One region of the Devosia sp. 1566 genome, then DNA from elsewhere that is predicted to be linked to it. Evidence: predicted binding sites of a transcription regulator. Region 1 holds the regulator's gene; the other holds the start of a gene.
What was found. The regulator LexA, encoded in region 1, represses DNA repair genes until DNA is damaged. The targets are predictions, from matches to a motif close to TGTTCNNNNTGTGTTCNG.
Positions count from the first base shown of each region.

Region 1 (7,995 bases):
ATTCACCGAAGTTATCCGGCTTGGCGCCGCCCACCGCGTAAAGCGGCAGCTCGGGCGGCAAGACCGCCTTCATCGCCTTGATGCCGCGCGGGCCCAGAACTTCAGCGGGGAAAAACTTGAGCCCGGTGGCGCCCGCCTTGATCGCCTTGAACGCATCACTGGGAGTGAACACGCCGGGATAGGAGCCCAGCTGAATGCGCACCGTTTCTTCTATAACCGACCGGTTGGTATCCGGGGATACAATAAAGGTTCCGCCGGCGTCGGCGACGGCCCAAACCTGCTTTTTGTTCAGAACGGTGCCCGCGCCCACCATCACGTCATCCCCGAGCGCCTCGGCCGCCAGCGCAATGCTGGTCAGGGCGTCGGGGGAATTGAGGGGCACTTCGATCATGGTGATGCCGGCCGCAACAAGGGCGTGGCACACATCCAGCGTTTCGGGCGGGGTGATGCCGCGCAGAATCGCGATCAGGTGGCGGTGGGGCATGGGGTCTCCAATCAGACGATAAAGGCACGTGCAGCTTTAAGGCCGGCGAGCACCACTTCGGTTCCATCCACGGCTTCGCCTTGTGCCCCGATCATGCCGAGCACCTCGGCATAAAGGGCGCAGAGCGCGGGGGCGCCGATCAAAGGAACGGTTTGTTCGCCGATCAGCGCACGGCGGCTGCCAATTTCGGTGCCGATCAGGAGGCCCGAAAGATAGCCGGTGCACCAACCGGGCTGACGGCCGGACAGGAGCGAACTGGCGCGGACCGCAAAGAGCTCGCTGGTGAGCTGTTCGGGCCGCTCGAGGCCGACCTCTGCACCCGCGGCAAAGCCTTCGGCGCGCTCGGGCCCATTGCTGTCTTCAGTCAGCGAATAGCGCAGCACCGAATGATGGCGCAGCAGATCGAAGAGCTCGCCCGTCATTGCGGTGGAGAAATGCTCAATGCGGGTGCCATTCATGCTGACCCATTTGGAATGGGTGCCGGGCATGCATACCACGCCATGGGCATTGGGGCGCAGGGTCGCGAGGCCCAGTAGCTGGGTTTCCTCGCCGCGCATCACATTGTCGCCGCCGGCCTTCTGGCACACACCGGGCAGAATTGCCGGGGCCAGGTGATTGTTGGGCATGGGCGGGCGCACTGCGCCGTCAAGCAGGCCGCGCAAATCGGTTGGTGCTTCCAAATAAGGCGCTTCGAACCAGCCCTGGCGCGCGCCGGCCATGCCGCAGATCAATACGTCGAGCGCACCGCCGTTGTTGCCGACTAGACCATCGAGCAAGGTTTCGAGCACGCCTGGATACTGGTCGCGCGTCAGCTTGCCCATGCCTTGATCGGATTTGCGCGCAACGATCACCGTGCCGTCGGAACTCAGGCCCCAAGCCCGCAGGTTGGAGGTGCCCCAATCGACCCCGACCCAATCCACAAATTCACTCATGCTTGCCCCTCTTGCAGTCCGCCCCGCACTTTCGGGCAAACCTAGTCGCTGCGCTGGCCTGCGCCTAGCCGATTCGACGCCGCCCGGTTGCCCTGCGAGCGCAAGGGGCGACGAAATCCAACAGGATTGGCGTTCACTCCTGCAACTAACATGCTAGAACTGTAGCAAACAGCAGCCTGTATTCGCCTCGGCGGAACTATTGAGGAATAAGGTAATGACGGCAGACAACAGCTTCTCTTCCCCCAATGGGCAGGGCAGCGCGCCCAAGAAGCTGCGCTCGCGCGCCTGGTTCGACAATCCCGAGAACCCGGACATGACCGCGCTTTATCTTGAGCGCTACATGAATTTCGGCGTGTCGCGGGAGGAATTGCAGGGCAACAAGCCCATCATCGGCATCGCCCAGACCGGTTCTGACCTTTCCCCCTGCAACCGCCACCATATCGTGCTGGCCGAGCGCGTGCGCGAAGGCATCCGGGAAGCGGGTGGCATCGCCATCGAATTTCCCGTGCATCCGATCCAGGAAACCGGCAAGCGCCCCACTGCGGGCCTGGACCGGAACCTGGCCTATCTCGGGCTGGTGGAAGTGCTTTATGGCTACCCGCTCGATGGCGTGGTGCTGACCATTGGCTGCGACAAGACCACCCCGGCCATGCTGATGGGCGCAGCCACCGTCAACATCCCCGCAATTGCGCTCTCGGTCGGACCGATGCTCAATGGCTGGCACAAGGGCGAGCGCACTGGCTCGGGCACCATTGTGTGGAAGGCGCGCCAGATGATGGCGGCTGGCGAGATCGACTACGCGCAGTTCATCGAGCTGGTGGCGTCCTCGGCGCCGTCCACCGGCTTCTGCAACACGATGGGTACGGCAACCACGATGAACTCGCTGGCCGAGTCGCTGGGCATGCAGCTGCCCGGCTCGGCCGCGATTCCCGCGCCTTATCGCGATCGCCAGGAAATGGCCTATCGCACGGGCAAGCGCATCGACGACATGGTGCATGAGGACCTCAAGCCCTCCGACATCATGACCAAGGACAATTTCATCAATACCATCGTGGTCAATTCCGCGATTGGCGGGTCGACCAACGCCCCGATCCACATCCAGGCGATCGCCAAGCATATCGGTGTCGAGCTCGATCTGCAGGATTTCCAGACCTATGGGCATAAGGTGCCGCTGCTCGTGAACCTGCAGCCGGCCGGCGAATATCTGGGCGAGGATTACTACCATGCGGGCGGCGTGCCGGCGGTGGTCAACGAGCTGATGAAGCAGGGGCTGATCCGCGAGAACGCACCCACCGTCAACGGCAAGACCATCGGCGAGAACTGCCGCAACACGCCCATCCAGGACGAGAAGGTGATCCGCCCGTTCGAGCAGCCGCTCAAGGAAGAAGCCGGGTTCCTGGTGCTGCGCGGCAATCTCTTCGACAACGCGATCATGAAGACCAGCGTGATCTCGCCCGAGTTCCGCGAGCGCTACCTTGCCAATCCCGAGCATCCCGGCATGTTCGAGGGCAAGGCGGTGGTGTTCGATGGTCCCGAGGACTATCACCACCGGATCGATGATCCCTCGCTTGATATCGACGAGCACACGCTGCTGTTCATGCGCGGCGCGGGCCCGATCGGCTATCCGGGGGCGGCTGAAGTGGTCAATATGCGGCCCCCTGCCTACCTCATCAAGAAGGGCGTCCACGCGCTGGCCTGTATCGGCGACGGGCGCCAATCCGGCACGTCGGGCTCGCCCTCGATCCTCAATGCCTCGCCTGAAGCGGCAGCGGGCGGCAACCTGGCCATCCTACGCACGGGTGACCGGGTGCGTATCGACCTCAACAATGGCACCGCCGATATCCTGATCTCGGACGCCGAGATTGCGACGCGCCGGCAAGAACTGGCGGAAGCGGGCGGCTACAAGTACCCCGCGCACCAGACGCCCTGGCAGGAGATCCAGCGCGGGCTGGTCGACCAGCTTGGCAATGGCGCCGTACTCAAGCCAGCAGTGGCTTACCAGCGCATTGCCCAGACCTATGGCGTGCCGCGCGACAACCACTAGGCTCAGCCGACAACGACTTCGAGATCCCCGCTTCGGCGGGGATTTTTGTTTCCAAGGCACGGCGAAACTCCGGTCGGCGCGAGGCCTCCGGTTGGGAGCGGCGTTGGCGAGGCATTGCCTCAAAAAACGTTGCGCAAAACGGAAGCTCCGCCCCGCCAACAGCGACTGGGTGCCGATGCCCGCTCCCTCCTGCGGCGCATGCCAGATTCCGCGGATGTCGAACTAAACCCTGGCGGGCACCGCTGCCTGCGCCACATCAGGGTTCCGATGGCCAGTGCAGCTGCCATCGCGATTCTTCACCCAAGACCACCGGACGATAGAGGTCCACGGCTCTTGCGGACACCGGCCGGATCGCGGCGACCCACGATCCCCCAGCCTCCGCGCACCAACCACTCGTCATGATCTCGCTTGGGTGCGCGGATGAGGAGACTATGCGGGTGATCGGCGGGGGCGGGGATAAGTTATTGTCGGGGGGTATGGGGCTTGAGCGGATTGCGCATTGGAGGTGGCCAGCCGGGTCTAACGTCACTCGCGGAGGAGGGACTAAACCCCCACCCCGGTCCTCCCCTCAAGGGGGAGGGTGAAGGAGGGGGCATACAGGCGCTGGTCTGGTGCGGCTGATGAGGACCCTAGGGCGGCAATCGAGTTCCGTCGAAGAGATTATTTCTTGGCCGATTCCGGCTTTAGGCGTGGCGAGCGATGTGGGCGAGGGCCCGCTGGAACATGGGGTGCCATTCGGGGCCCGGTTGGCGCTCGAGTGGCCACCAGAAGAACTCGAACCTATGACCACCATCATCCTGGGTAAAGTGACGCCAGTGTTCGGGGACGGGAGCGGCGGCACTCACCACAACGAAGTGCCAAAGCTGTTGCTCTGCAATGGCACTGCTGGATGGCAGCGTGCGCAAAGCCTCTGCCTGCAGGCCAGACTCCTCCGCGAGTTCGCGCAGGGCACCGACTTCAATCGGCTCGGAGCCTTCCCGTGTTCCTTTCACCAGCTGCAAGCCAGCCAAAGGATGCCTGAACGCCAAGCAGTGGCGCTCTTGCCCCACCCCGCGCAGCAGGACAGGACAGAGTTTTTCGACCCTGGGCGTCAATATTTACGCAGCAGGCCCACCAGGCGGCCCTGAACCTTGACGCGGTCGGGCGGGAAGATGCGGGTTTCGTAGGCGGGATTGGCCGCTTCAAGCGCGATGGTGTTGCCCTTACGGCGCAGCCGCTTGAGGGTGGCTTCCTCGTCATCCACCAGCGCGACGATGATCTCGCCGGTCCCGGCAACGTCCTGGCGGCGGATCAGCACCGTGTCGCCATCGAAAATGCCGGCATCGATCATCGAATCGCCGCGCACTTCGAGCGCGTAGTGCTCGCCAGGGCCAAGCATTTCGGGTGGCACCGAGATGGTGTGGGAATGGCTCTGGATGGCCTCGATGGGGGTACCGGCGGCGATCCGGCCCATGACCGGGACCGCGACGGGGCGCACATAATCATCGCTCCAGCCCGAGCGTGGCGGCGGAGCGGCAACACGGCCCAGATTGCCTTCGATGACGCTGGGCTCGAAGCGGGCCTTGCGGCCGCCGAGCGCGGGGTTCATCGAATCGGGGAGTTTGAGCACTTCCAGTGCCCGCGCGCGATTGGGCAGGCGGCGGATGAAGCCGCGCTCCTCAAGCGCCGTGATCAGGCGGTGAATGCCCGACTTGGAGGCCAGATCCAACGCGTCCTTCATCTCGTCAAACGAAGGGGGAATGCCGCTTTCCTTCATCCGCTCATGGATGAACATCAGCAGTTCATGTTGCTTGCGCGTCAGCATCGGAGCCCTTCAATCGCAGAATCGGAACAAAGACTGAACGAGCATAGGTGTTCCAGTTATGTTCTGCAATAACGCTCAAGGGCGCAGGAGAAAATTCTTTGGCTCTGCTTAGAACCCGTCCAGCGGAATGGCCGCAGCTAGGGTGCCGGCGGGTTGTCCGGGATCGTACTCCGGCTGCACCAGCAGCATATCGGCACGGGCCAGCGAGGAGGTATGACCGCTATCGGTTTCGCTGATCGGGAGCAAGCCCGCACCTTGGCTTGAATGCACCATTTGGGCACGCATGAAGTGGCGCCGGGCGGTATTGGGCGGCGTGGGCGCAAGAAGCGGCAGGTGCCAGCGGGCGGGTTCGGCGACGCCGAGCCAGCGGCGGAGCGCCGGCTTGATGAAGACGGCGGCGGTCACCATGGCCGAAACCGGATTGCCAGGCAGGCCAAACACCAGGGTTTTGCCCAGAGTGCCGAACATCAGTGGCTTGCCCGGGCGCATATTGATGCGCCAGAAATCAAGCTGCACGCCGAGACTCAGCAGGATTTCCTGCACGATATCATGGTCGCCAACACTGGCGCCGCCCGTGGTGATGACGAAGTCGGGCGCTTCGGCAAAGATGCCGGCAAGGCGCTCGGCAAGCGCCGCCCGGTTGTCGGGAGCGATCCCGTAGTCGCGGATCTCGGCGGCGTAAGGCGCAAGGAGCGGCCGCAAGCCGAAGCTGTTGGAGGCAACGATCTGGCCCGGTCCGAGAGCGGTGCCGGGCAGCACCAGTTCGTCCCCGGTGGCAAGGAGCGCTATGCGCGGCTGCATGGCGACGGGCAGCGTCGCGCAATTAGCGGCGGCCGCGACGGCCAGTTGCATGGGCGTCAGGCGCGAGCCTTTCGGAATCAGCTCTTGTCCCTGCCGGAAGTCGTGGCCAAGCGGGCGAATGCTGCGCCCGATGGGAGGTTGGGCCGCAAAGCTGACGCGGTCGCCGGTGCGGGTCGCTTCCTCCTGCATGATCACGGCATCAGCGCCCGGGGGCACGGGCGCGCCGGTGAAGATGCGCACGCAGGTGCCCGGGGCGATATCCGCGCCAAAGCCGGCGCCGGCCTGGGCGGTGCCGACGACATCTAGGATCGCGCCCGGCACGATATCGGCCGCACGCACGGCATAGCCGTCCATGGCGCTGGCGGGGAAAGGCGGCTGGTCATGGCGGGCGAGCAGGGGCTCGGTCAGTACCCGGCCGGCGGCGGCCTCAAGCGGCACCGACTCGGTGCGGGCGGGCGGCACGCGGGCGAAAATGGCCGCGAGGGCGTCTTCAACCGGGAGCAGGCTCATGGCGCCCGCTGGAAATCGCCGGACTTGCCGCCCGATTTTTCGAGTAGGCAGATCGCGGAAATAACCATCTCGCGGTCGATGCCCTTGGCCATGTCGTAAAGCGTAAGCGCCGCGGTGGAAGCCGCCATGAGGGCTTCCATTTCCACCCCGGTCTGGCCGGTGGTTTCGGCAGTCGCAAGAATGGTGATGGCGCCGGGCTCGCGCGCCTCCATCTCGACGCTGACCTTGGTGAGCGGGATGGGGTGGCAAAGAGGGATGAGCTCGGCGGTCTTTTTGGCTGCCATGATGCCCGCGACGCGCGCGACGGCCAGGGCGTCGCCCTTCTTGAGGGCGCCACCCATGATGGCGGCAATGGTTTCGGGCCGACCGCTGATCACCGCCTGGGCGAGGGCGCGGCGGCGGGTGACTGCCTTGTCGCCGATATCAACGATCCGGGCCTCCCCGCGCTCGTTGAGATGGGTCAGCTGCGGCTCGCTCATGGATGGGCGGCCTGGGGCACACCCTGCAGGAGGGCGCGGGTGGCGGCGACCACATCGGCCTGGCGCATCAGCGATTCGCCGACAAGGAAGGTGCCGATGCCGGCTGTGCGGTCGAGATGCTGCAGGTGTTCGTGGCCGTTGATGCCGCTTTCGCTGACCAGCACCTTGCCCGCGGGCACGCCGCCAGCAAGGTTGACCGAGGTATCGAGCCGGGTTTCGAAGGTGCGCAGATTGCGGTTGTTGATGCCGATGAACTCGGCGTCGAGCGCCAGCGCCCGGTCGAGCTCAAGCTGGTCGTGCACTTCCACCAGCGCATCCATGCCCCACTCACGGGCGCTATCGAGCAGGTAGCGGGCAACATCGTCGCCAATAGCGGCAAGGATGATGAGGATGCAGTCGGCCCCCCAGGCGCGCGCTTCGGCGACCTGGTAGGTTTCGAACAGGAAATCCTTGCGCAGGACCGGCAAGGCGGTGGCGTCGCGCGCCTCGCGCAAAAACGCCGGCGAGCCCTGAAACGAGGGCTGGTCGGTGAGGACCGAAAGGCACGTCGCACCGGCCTCTTCATAGGCGCGCGCGATCTCTGCCGGGTTGAAGTCGGGCCGGATCAGGCCCTTGGAGGGACTGGCTTTCTTGACCTCGGCGATCAAGGCGTATTCGCCGCGGGCGCGCTTGGCCTTGATGGCGGCGAGAAAGCCGCGTGGCGGGGGCTGCTCATGGGCGGCGGCAACCACTTCGTCCCAAGGGCGCAGGGCCTTGGCCGCGGCGATTTCCTCGCGCTTATAGGCTTCGATCTGCTTGAGAATATCGCTCATGGGGGTGTTCCATTGGAGATGGCGACAAGGCGCTCGAGGGTTTCCCGGGCCTTGCCGCTGTCGATCATTTCGGCAGCCATGGCGGCGCCGCTGCGCAGATCGCTCACCACATCGGCCACGATCAGCGAG
Region 1 is NZ_CP034767.1:1,697,153-1,705,147, forward strand. Features, by position in the region: gene ELX51_RS08315 (2-dehydro-3-deoxy-6-phosphogalactonate aldolase) at 1-484, opposite strand, end outside; gene ELX51_RS08320 (2-dehydro-3-deoxygalactonokinase) at 496-1,416, opposite strand; gene ELX51_RS08325 (IlvD/Edd family dehydratase) at 1,631-3,460, shown strand; gene ELX51_RS08330 (NUDIX domain-containing protein) at 4,144-4,509, opposite strand; gene lexA (transcriptional repressor LexA) at 4,551-5,264, opposite strand; gene glp (gephyrin-like molybdotransferase Glp) at 5,373-6,575, opposite strand; gene moaC (cyclic pyranopterin monophosphate synthase MoaC) at 6,572-7,054, opposite strand; gene trpC (indole-3-glycerol phosphate synthase TrpC) at 7,051-7,866, opposite strand; gene trpD (anthranilate phosphoribosyltransferase) at 7,863-7,995, opposite strand, start outside.

Region 2 (7,995 bases), 1.2 Mb from region 1:
TCCTGGTGCTGTCGCGTGAGGAACGCCGCGCCGCTCCGGGCAACACCAAGACCACTTTCGTGTTCCGCGTGCGCAACGTCCCCGCCGCGCTTTACAAGGCGCTTGGCGGCTTTGCCACCAATGGCGTCAACATGACCAAGCTCGAAAGCTACATGGTCGGCGGCGCCTTCACCGCCACCCAGTTCTATGCCGATATCGAGGGCCATCCCAGCGATCGGTCGGTGCAACTGGCCTTTGAGGAGCTCGGCTTTTTCACCGACCAGTTCCGCATTCTGGGCGTTTATCCCGCCAGCGACCATGAGAGCGCCCCGGCCTGAGGGCTCTGCCTTTCCCTTCACACCCCTTATCTTTCGAGAGTTCCCCCCATGTCCCATGCCGATCTTGCCCGCATCATCGACACCGCCTTTGACAACCGCGCCGAGATCAATCCCGACACCACGGGCGAAGTGCGTGAGGCCGTCGAAACGGCGTTGAACCTGCTCGATAGCGGCCAGGCCCGCGTTGCCGAAAAGGTGGATGGTGAGTGGCAGGTCAATCAGTGGCTCAAGCGCGCCGTGCTCCTGTCCTTCCGTCTCAACGACAACAAGGCCATGACCGGTGGCGCTGAAGGCTCGACCTGGTGGGATAAGGTGCCGACCAAGTTCGAAGGCTGGGGCGACAATCAGTGGCGCGATGCCGGCTTCCGCGCCGTGCCCGGCGCCATTGCCCGCAAGTCGGCCTATATCGCCAAGAACGTCATCCTGATGCCCAGCTTCGTCAATCTGGGCGCCTATGTCGATGAAGGCACCATGGTCGACACCTGGGTCACGGTCGGCTCCTGCGCGCAGATCGGTAAGAACGTCCACCTCTCCGGCGGCGTTGGTATCGGCGGCGTGCTCGAGCCCCTGCAGGCGGCTCCCACCATCATCGAGGACAATTGCTTTATCGGCGCCCGTTCGGAAATCGTCGAAGGCGTTGTCGTGGGCGAAGGCTCGGTGATCTCCATGGGCGTCTTTATCGGCGCCTCCACCAAGATCGTCGATCGCGCCACCGGCGAAATCCATATCGGCAAGGTGCCGCCCTATTCGGTGGTGGTGTCCGGCTCGCTCCCCGGCAAGCCGCTGCCCAATGGCCAGCCCAGCCCCAACCTTTACTGTGCCGTGATCGTCAAGACCGTAGACGCCCAAACCCGCTCCAAGACCGGCATCAACGAACTCCTCCGCGATTAAAACGCCAGCGCAGGCTCCTCCTTACCCTCCCCTCGATGGGGAGGCAGGGTGGGGTGGGGCCACGCTCTCGGAACCATCCCGATATGACCGACCCCGTTGACCTCCTCACCCGCCTGATCGCCTGCCCCTCGGTGACCCCCCAAGAGGCCGGCGCGCTCGACCTGCTCGAAACCGAACTGCAAAAGCTCGGCTTCGCAATCCACCGCCTCCGCTTTGAGGGCGACGGCTCCTACCCGGTGGACAATCTCTTCGCGATCCGGGGGCAGGGCGGTCGGCGGCTCCTGTTCGCCGGCCACACCGATGTGGTGCCCCCTGGCGATCCAGCCCTCTGGACCAGTGACCCCTTCACCGCCCGCCCCAGCGAGGGCAAGCTTTATGGCCGTGGCGCCGCCGACATGAAGTCGGGCATTGCAGCCTTTGTCGCCGCTGCCGCCGCCATTCCCGCTGACGCCGGCACGATCATGCTCGCCATCACCAATGACGAGGAAGCCGACGCGGTCAACGGCACCGGCAAGCTCATGGCCTGGGCCAATGAACAGGGTCACCGTTTCGACTTCGCCCTGGTGGGCGAGCCGAGTTCCGCCGCTACCCTGGGTGACAGCATCAAGATCGGCCGGCGCGGCTCGTTCTCGGGCGTCGTCACCGTCGAGGGCACCCAGGGCCATGTCGCTTATCCGGAAAAGGCCAACAACCCGCTCCCCGTACTGTCCCGCATTGCTCTCGCCCTAAGCGAAACGCGTCTCGACACCCCGACCGAGCATTTCCCCGCCAGCAATCTCGAGCTCACCTCGATCGATGTGGGCAATCCCACTGCCAATCTGATCCCCGCCGCCGGGACGCTGCGCTTCAATATCCGCTTCAACGATGGCTGGACCCCCGACACCCTGGCACAATGGGTGCGCGAGCGCATCGCCGAGGTGGATCCCTCCGGCACCACCGTGCGCTTCGAGGTCACCGGCCGCCCCTCGCTGTCCTTCCTGTCCCCCCTCGGCGAGCATGTTGCATTGCTGTCGGACACCATCGCGGACCGCACCGGGCAGCGCCCGCAATATTCCACCGGCGGCGGCACTTCGGACGCCCGCTTCATTGCCCCCTATGGTCCGGTGGTGGAATGTGGTCTTGTGGGCCCCAGCATGCACAAGATAGACGAGCACATCGCCATCTCCGATCTCACTGGGCTGACCGAGATCTACACGCAATTCATGCGCCGCTTTTTTGCCGGTGCGGTTGCGTGAAGCTTTGGGCGGCGCTCACCCGGGCCTGGCGCGGCTGGATGCTGCTGCTGCGCGGTGACCCCGCCTGGTCGCAGCACTTCACCCTGACCAATCCAGGCCTCGCGGCCGCGCTGTCCATCTTCCTGTTTTTCGCCTTTCTGTCCGTCGCCTTCGCCTCCATGGGCGTTGGCATGCCCAGCATGATGGGCATCGCTTCGGCGCTGGTGGTGCAGGCGCTGTCCATCCTGGCGCTGCTGCTGGCCATCCAGATCACCAAGCGCGTTCTGGCCAGCCCGGCTCCGCTGCGCACTTTGCTGGTCCCCGGCATTTATGCGCTGGTGGCCTATCTTGTTGCCGGGACGGTGGTTTCCCTCATCGGCGGCCCCGCGCTGCTGCTGGTCTGGCTCGCGCTGGGCTATTTGCTTTATCGCCTCGGGCGTGTTGCGGCCGGCTGGAGCCGAGGCGTTTCGGTCGCATTTGCAGTTTTAACGATCGCGCTGCTTGTCGGCATGCCGGTGAGCCTTTACATGCTCCTGAACCCCGCCGCGTCCCCCCTATGATTGCCGAGTAACCATTGGCCCAGCCGACCACGAGTTTTCGCGATGAACTGGCCAGTGCGGCACGCGGCTGCTTTGCGCTCCTGACCGGCAACCGGCAGGCAGCAAGCTTTTTCGATTTCAGCCAGCGCGGCCTGATCGGCTCCTTTATTGCCTTCCTCCTGGCCAACGCGATCTCGGCCTTTGTGCCGCAATTGTTCGGCCTTGGGCTTGAGCCGGGCCTGGCCACCCGTGGCCTGCTGATGAATGGCGTGTTGTTCCTGCTCCAGGCGGCTCTCGCCTATGTGGTGCTGCGCCAGCTCGGGCGCACCGATGGCTTCGTGCCCTTCCTGGTCGCCGATAACTGGACCACGTTCTTTACTGCCTTCCTGTCGCTGCTCCTGCTGCTGGTGGGCGATGGCGGCGGCATTGCCTTTTTCGGCGTGATCATCGTCGTGATCATCATCGACATCAACATTGCCCGCCTGATCGTGACGCTCTCGCCCATGCAGGTGGCGATGTTCATTGTCGCCCAGCTGGTGGGCGCCAGCATCGGGCTGCTGCTATTTTACGGCATGCTGATGCCGGCAGTGCCGCCGCCCGTCTAGTAGTCGACCCCGGTCAGATACAGCCCGGCTGACGGCGCCATCGCCCCGCATTGACGCCGGTCTCGCGCATCGAGCACCTGGCGCAAGCGTTCCGGCGCCCATTTGCCCTCACCCACGAGCTTGAGTGAGCCCACCAGCGAGCGCACCTGGTGATGCAAGAAGCTCCTCGCACTCGCCACCACGACAATATGCTCGCCCTCGCGCCGCACATCGAGCCGGTCGAGCGTGCGCAGCGGCGACTTGGCCTGGCACTCAGCCGCCCGGAACGTCGTGAAATCATGCAGGCCCAGAATGCCCTGCGCCGCTTCGTGCATCGGCTCGGCTTGGAGCGGCATGGGCAAGTGCCACACATGGTTGCGCTCGATCACCGCCGGCGCCCGTCGATTGAGGATACGGTATTCGTAATGGCGCGCGGTGGCGGAAAACCGCGCTTCAAAGCTCTCGTCCACCGCTGCGGCCGATATCACCGCCACCGGATGGGGCCGCAAGTGATAATTGAGCGCCTCGCGCACCCGGAACGGGTCCCATGCGCGCGAAAGGTCAAAATGCGCCACCTGGCCCAACGCATGCACCCCCGCATCGGTGCGGCCCGCCGCTTGCGTTACGACCCGCTCGCCCGAAAACCGCTCGATCGCGTCTTCCAGCACGCCCTGCACACTCAGCCGGGTTGGCTGCACCTGCCAGCCCGAAAACGGGGTGCCGTCATATTCCAGAACGAGCTTGAACCGGGCCATGGCTCAGCACCGGCCCAAGGTCTGGCCTCCCCGCCCCCTTGAGGGGAGGGGCCGGGGGAGGGGGTCCATCAGTGACCCACAAGGCCACCCTCCACCCCGGCCCTCCCCCTCAAGGGGGAAGGGAGCACAAATCTCGAACTTCGCGATCAACTGATCTTCTCCGGCAGCGCGCCGGCACCGCGCAAAAACGTCGCGGCATCCATCGCCGTCTTGCCTTCGCGCTGCACCTGGACGAGCCGCACGGCGCCAGTCCCGGAGGCAATGGTCAGCTCCGGCAATACCGTGCCGGGCGCCCCTGATCCCTCCGCCAGCGTCGAGCGCAGCGCCTTGACGCGCACCGGCTTGCCACCGAGCTCGATCTCGAACCAGGCGCCCGGAAAGGGCGACAGCCCGCGAATATGGTTGTGCACCTCAGCCGCCGGCCGCGACCAGTCGATCCGGGTTTCGCCCTTTTCGATCTTTTTGGCATAGGTGACGCCCGCTTCGGGCTGCGGGGTGAAATCAAGGCTGCCCCGCTCGAGCGCCGCCAGCGCCCGGCCCATCAAATCGGCCCCCACCCGCATCATGGTATCGTGCAATTCGCCCGCCGTGGTGTCGGGTCCGATTGGGATCACTTCGCCCAGCGCCACCGGACCCGTGTCGAGCCCTTCTTCCATCCGCATCACCATGACGCCGGTTTGCGTATCCCCGGCCATGATCGCGCGCTGCATCGGCGCCGCGCCCCGCCAGCGCGGCAGCAAGGAGCCATGCAGGTTGAGGCACCCCAGCCGCGGCGCTTCCAGAATGGGCTTAGGCAGGATGAGCCCATAGGCCACCACCACCGCGAGATCGGCATCATGGAGCGCAAATACGCCCTGCTCGTCGGGGCCCCTGAGTGAGCGCGGCGTCAACACGGGAATGCCCATGGCTTCCGCCGCCAGATGCACCGGCGACTTGCGTTCCGCCTGCCCGCGCCCGGCGGGCTTTGGCGCACGCGCATAAACCGCCACCACCTCCTGCCCGCTCGAAACAATCTCGGACAGGGTCGGCACGGCAAATTCGGGCGTGCCCATGAAAACAACGCGCATCGGCAAACTCCTGGGCACGCCTACAGCTTCGGTAGACTTTTAGATGATCGGTCTGCTGCGCTCCTGCAGTAGACCTCATGGTGAGGTGCGCAGCGCAGCGCAGCCTCGAACCACGTGGTCGTGGCGTGGCTACCCCGCGGCGCGCTTGGCGGCCTTGTCGAACTTCTTGATCACCCGGTCGCGCTTGAGGCGGCTGAGATAGTCGATGTAAAGTACGCCATCGAGATGATCGATCTCGTGCTGGATGCAAACGGCCAGCTTGCCATCGGCATCGCGAACCACTTCATTGCCATCCAGATCGGTGTACTTCACCGTCACCGCGTCAGGCCGCTCCACTTCATAGTAGAGCTCGGGGATCGACAGGCAGCCTTCTTCGGTCACCTGGATCTGGTCGGAAACCTTGGTGATCTCGGGATTGATCATCACCAGCGGATCGGGCGTTTCGCCTTCGCCCGCCAGGTCCATGACCACGATGCGCTTCATCACCCCGATCTGGGGGGCGGCAAGACCAATGCCGGGCGCGTCATACATGGTATCCAGCATGTCCTTGGCCAGCGTCTTGATCTCCTCGTCCACCTCGGGGATGGCGTCGGCGACGGCACGCAGCCGCTGGTCGGGCAACACAAGAATGGGGCGGATAGCCATGTTAATTCGTCCAGGCAAAAAGGGAATTGTTCCCGATATGGTATTTTCGGCGCTTCCGGTCAACTGCGCTGGAACCCCGCCAAGGCCGTTCCGTTGCCGCAACAGGGAGGAATAACGCCATGCCAACAACCTATCAGGGTGGTTGCCGCTGTGGCGCGGTGCGCTACCAAGTGACGGGCGAACCGCTCAAAGTGGGCCTTTGCCATTGCACCGATTGCCGGCGCGAAACCGGCAGCACCTTTTTGTATTATGCCGACTGGCCGGTCGAGCGCTTCTCGGTCACCGGCACTTACGCCACTTTTGAGGGGCGCAGCTTTTGCCCCCAATGCGGCGCGCCGCTCTTCCACCTCGACGAAACCGGCGCTGAAATCGTGCTGGGTTCGCTCGATCAGGTCCCGGCCGCCTTCGTGCCCACCCGCGAAGGCTGGATCAAGCGCCGCGAACCCTGGCTTGCTCCCGTTTCTGGCGCCGGCCAGTTTGACCAGGACCCGCCGGACGCCGCCTGAGCGCCCCTTACCAACGCGCAGCAGGTTTAGTTTGCCAAGTGGTGAACTGATGTCTATAGTTCACCACATGGAGAACTATGACCCAGCCCTTGACGGAGCCTTTCACGCCCTTGCCGACCCGACACGGCGGGCGGTGCTCCGCCAGCTGCTGGCTGGCCCCAAGCCGGTCAAGCAACTAGCCGAGCCCTTCGCCATGGGCCTGCCCGCCTTTCTCAAGCATTTGCGGGTGCTTGAGGAGACAGGTTTGATCGCGACGGAAAAAACCGGCCGTATTCGCACCTGCCGCATCGAGCCCGAGCGGCTGCTGCAAGCCGAAAGCTGGCTGGCCGAGCAACGTGCATTCTGGAGCGCCGGGGCGGATCGGCTCGCGGCTTATGTCGAAAACCATCTGGCCGCGGAGCCAAATCCATGACTGTTTGCGACGACGAACTCACCATTACTCGCTTCATCAACGCAGCGCCCGCCAAGGTCTGGACTGCTTGGAGCCGGCCGGAGCATCTCGCGCGCTGGTGGATCCCGGCGCCCATCGAATGCGAGGTGGTCAAGCTCGATCTGCGCCCCGGCGGCGGCTTTGAAACCCGGATGCGCGAAGGGGAGGGGCCGTTCCAACCCCATGTGGAAGCCTGCTTTCTCGATGTTTTGCCCGAGCAGCGCCTGGTCTGGACCACGGCCCTGGCCGAAGGCTGGCGTCCCACCGAGCCATGGCTGGCGCTGACGGCGATCATCACCTTTACGCCCGAAGGGCCGGGCACCCGCTATTCCGCCCGTGTCCTCCACAAAAACGCCGCCGATAGCCGCAAGCACGCCGAACTGGGCTTTGATGATGGCTGGGGCACCACCATTGATCAGTTGGCCGCTTACGCCGGGGAGCTCGACTGAATTGCGCGAACTGGTCGGTAGCGCCCGCGCCGCTATTTCAGGGGCCGGATCGCAAAGCTCAGCGCCAGTTGCAGGATCGGCTCACCCTCTTCATTGCGCACCCACATGGTGATGTTCTTTTGCGGGTAGGCCCCGGGAATATGGTCCTTGGCCAGTTCCGCCAGGGCGCTTGAGGCTTCGTCGCGCGCGGCGTGGTCACTAGCCAGGTCAGAGCCGATCTCGTCCCTGAACAAGACGTCACCATCATCGGTATCAAAGAAATATCGTGGCATGGCTCTCTCCTGGCTCCACCCGCAACGCGCCGGGGGGCGGGAGTAGGCATTCCCTAAACCTGTGTTGTTGCCCCATAAAATCCGGGTCACTCCCTCCGCAACTGGTCGCCGGTTTGCGCCGCGCCGCACAAGAACATAGGAGGAACGCCCGAATCGTCCTAAACCAGCAGCATGGAAAGCCCGCTTCTTGTTTTCGGCCAATTCGCAGTCACTCCGCTCCAGGCACTCGCGGCGGGGGGCGGGCTCATCGTCCTGCTGCTGCTGGTGCTGTTGCTGGCGGCGCTGCGCACCGGCCGGGCGCGAGCGGCCGAAACCGCCGCGGTGCT
Region 2 is NZ_CP034767.1:478,423-486,417, forward strand. Features, by position in the region: gene ELX51_RS02285 (prephenate dehydratase) at 1-317, shown strand, start outside; gene dapD (2,3,4,5-tetrahydropyridine-2,6-dicarboxylate N-succinyltransferase) at 366-1,208, shown strand; gene dapE (succinyl-diaminopimelate desuccinylase) at 1,292-2,443, shown strand; gene ELX51_RS02300 (hypothetical protein) at 2,440-2,982, shown strand; gene ELX51_RS02305 (hypothetical protein) at 2,997-3,566, shown strand; gene truA (tRNA pseudouridine(38-40) synthase TruA) at 3,563-4,300, opposite strand; gene fmt (methionyl-tRNA formyltransferase) at 4,447-5,373, opposite strand; gene def (peptide deformylase) at 5,497-6,012, opposite strand; gene ELX51_RS02325 (GFA family protein) at 6,132-6,518, shown strand; gene ELX51_RS02330 (metalloregulator ArsR/SmtB family transcription factor) at 6,568-6,930, shown strand; gene ELX51_RS02335 (SRPBCC family protein) at 6,927-7,397, shown strand; gene ELX51_RS02340 (hypothetical protein) at 7,430-7,669, opposite strand; gene rmuC (DNA recombination protein RmuC) at 7,841-7,995, shown strand, end outside.
Region 2: a site for LexA is predicted at 6,040-6,057, ahead of def (peptide deformylase). Genes of this name have one in related genera too.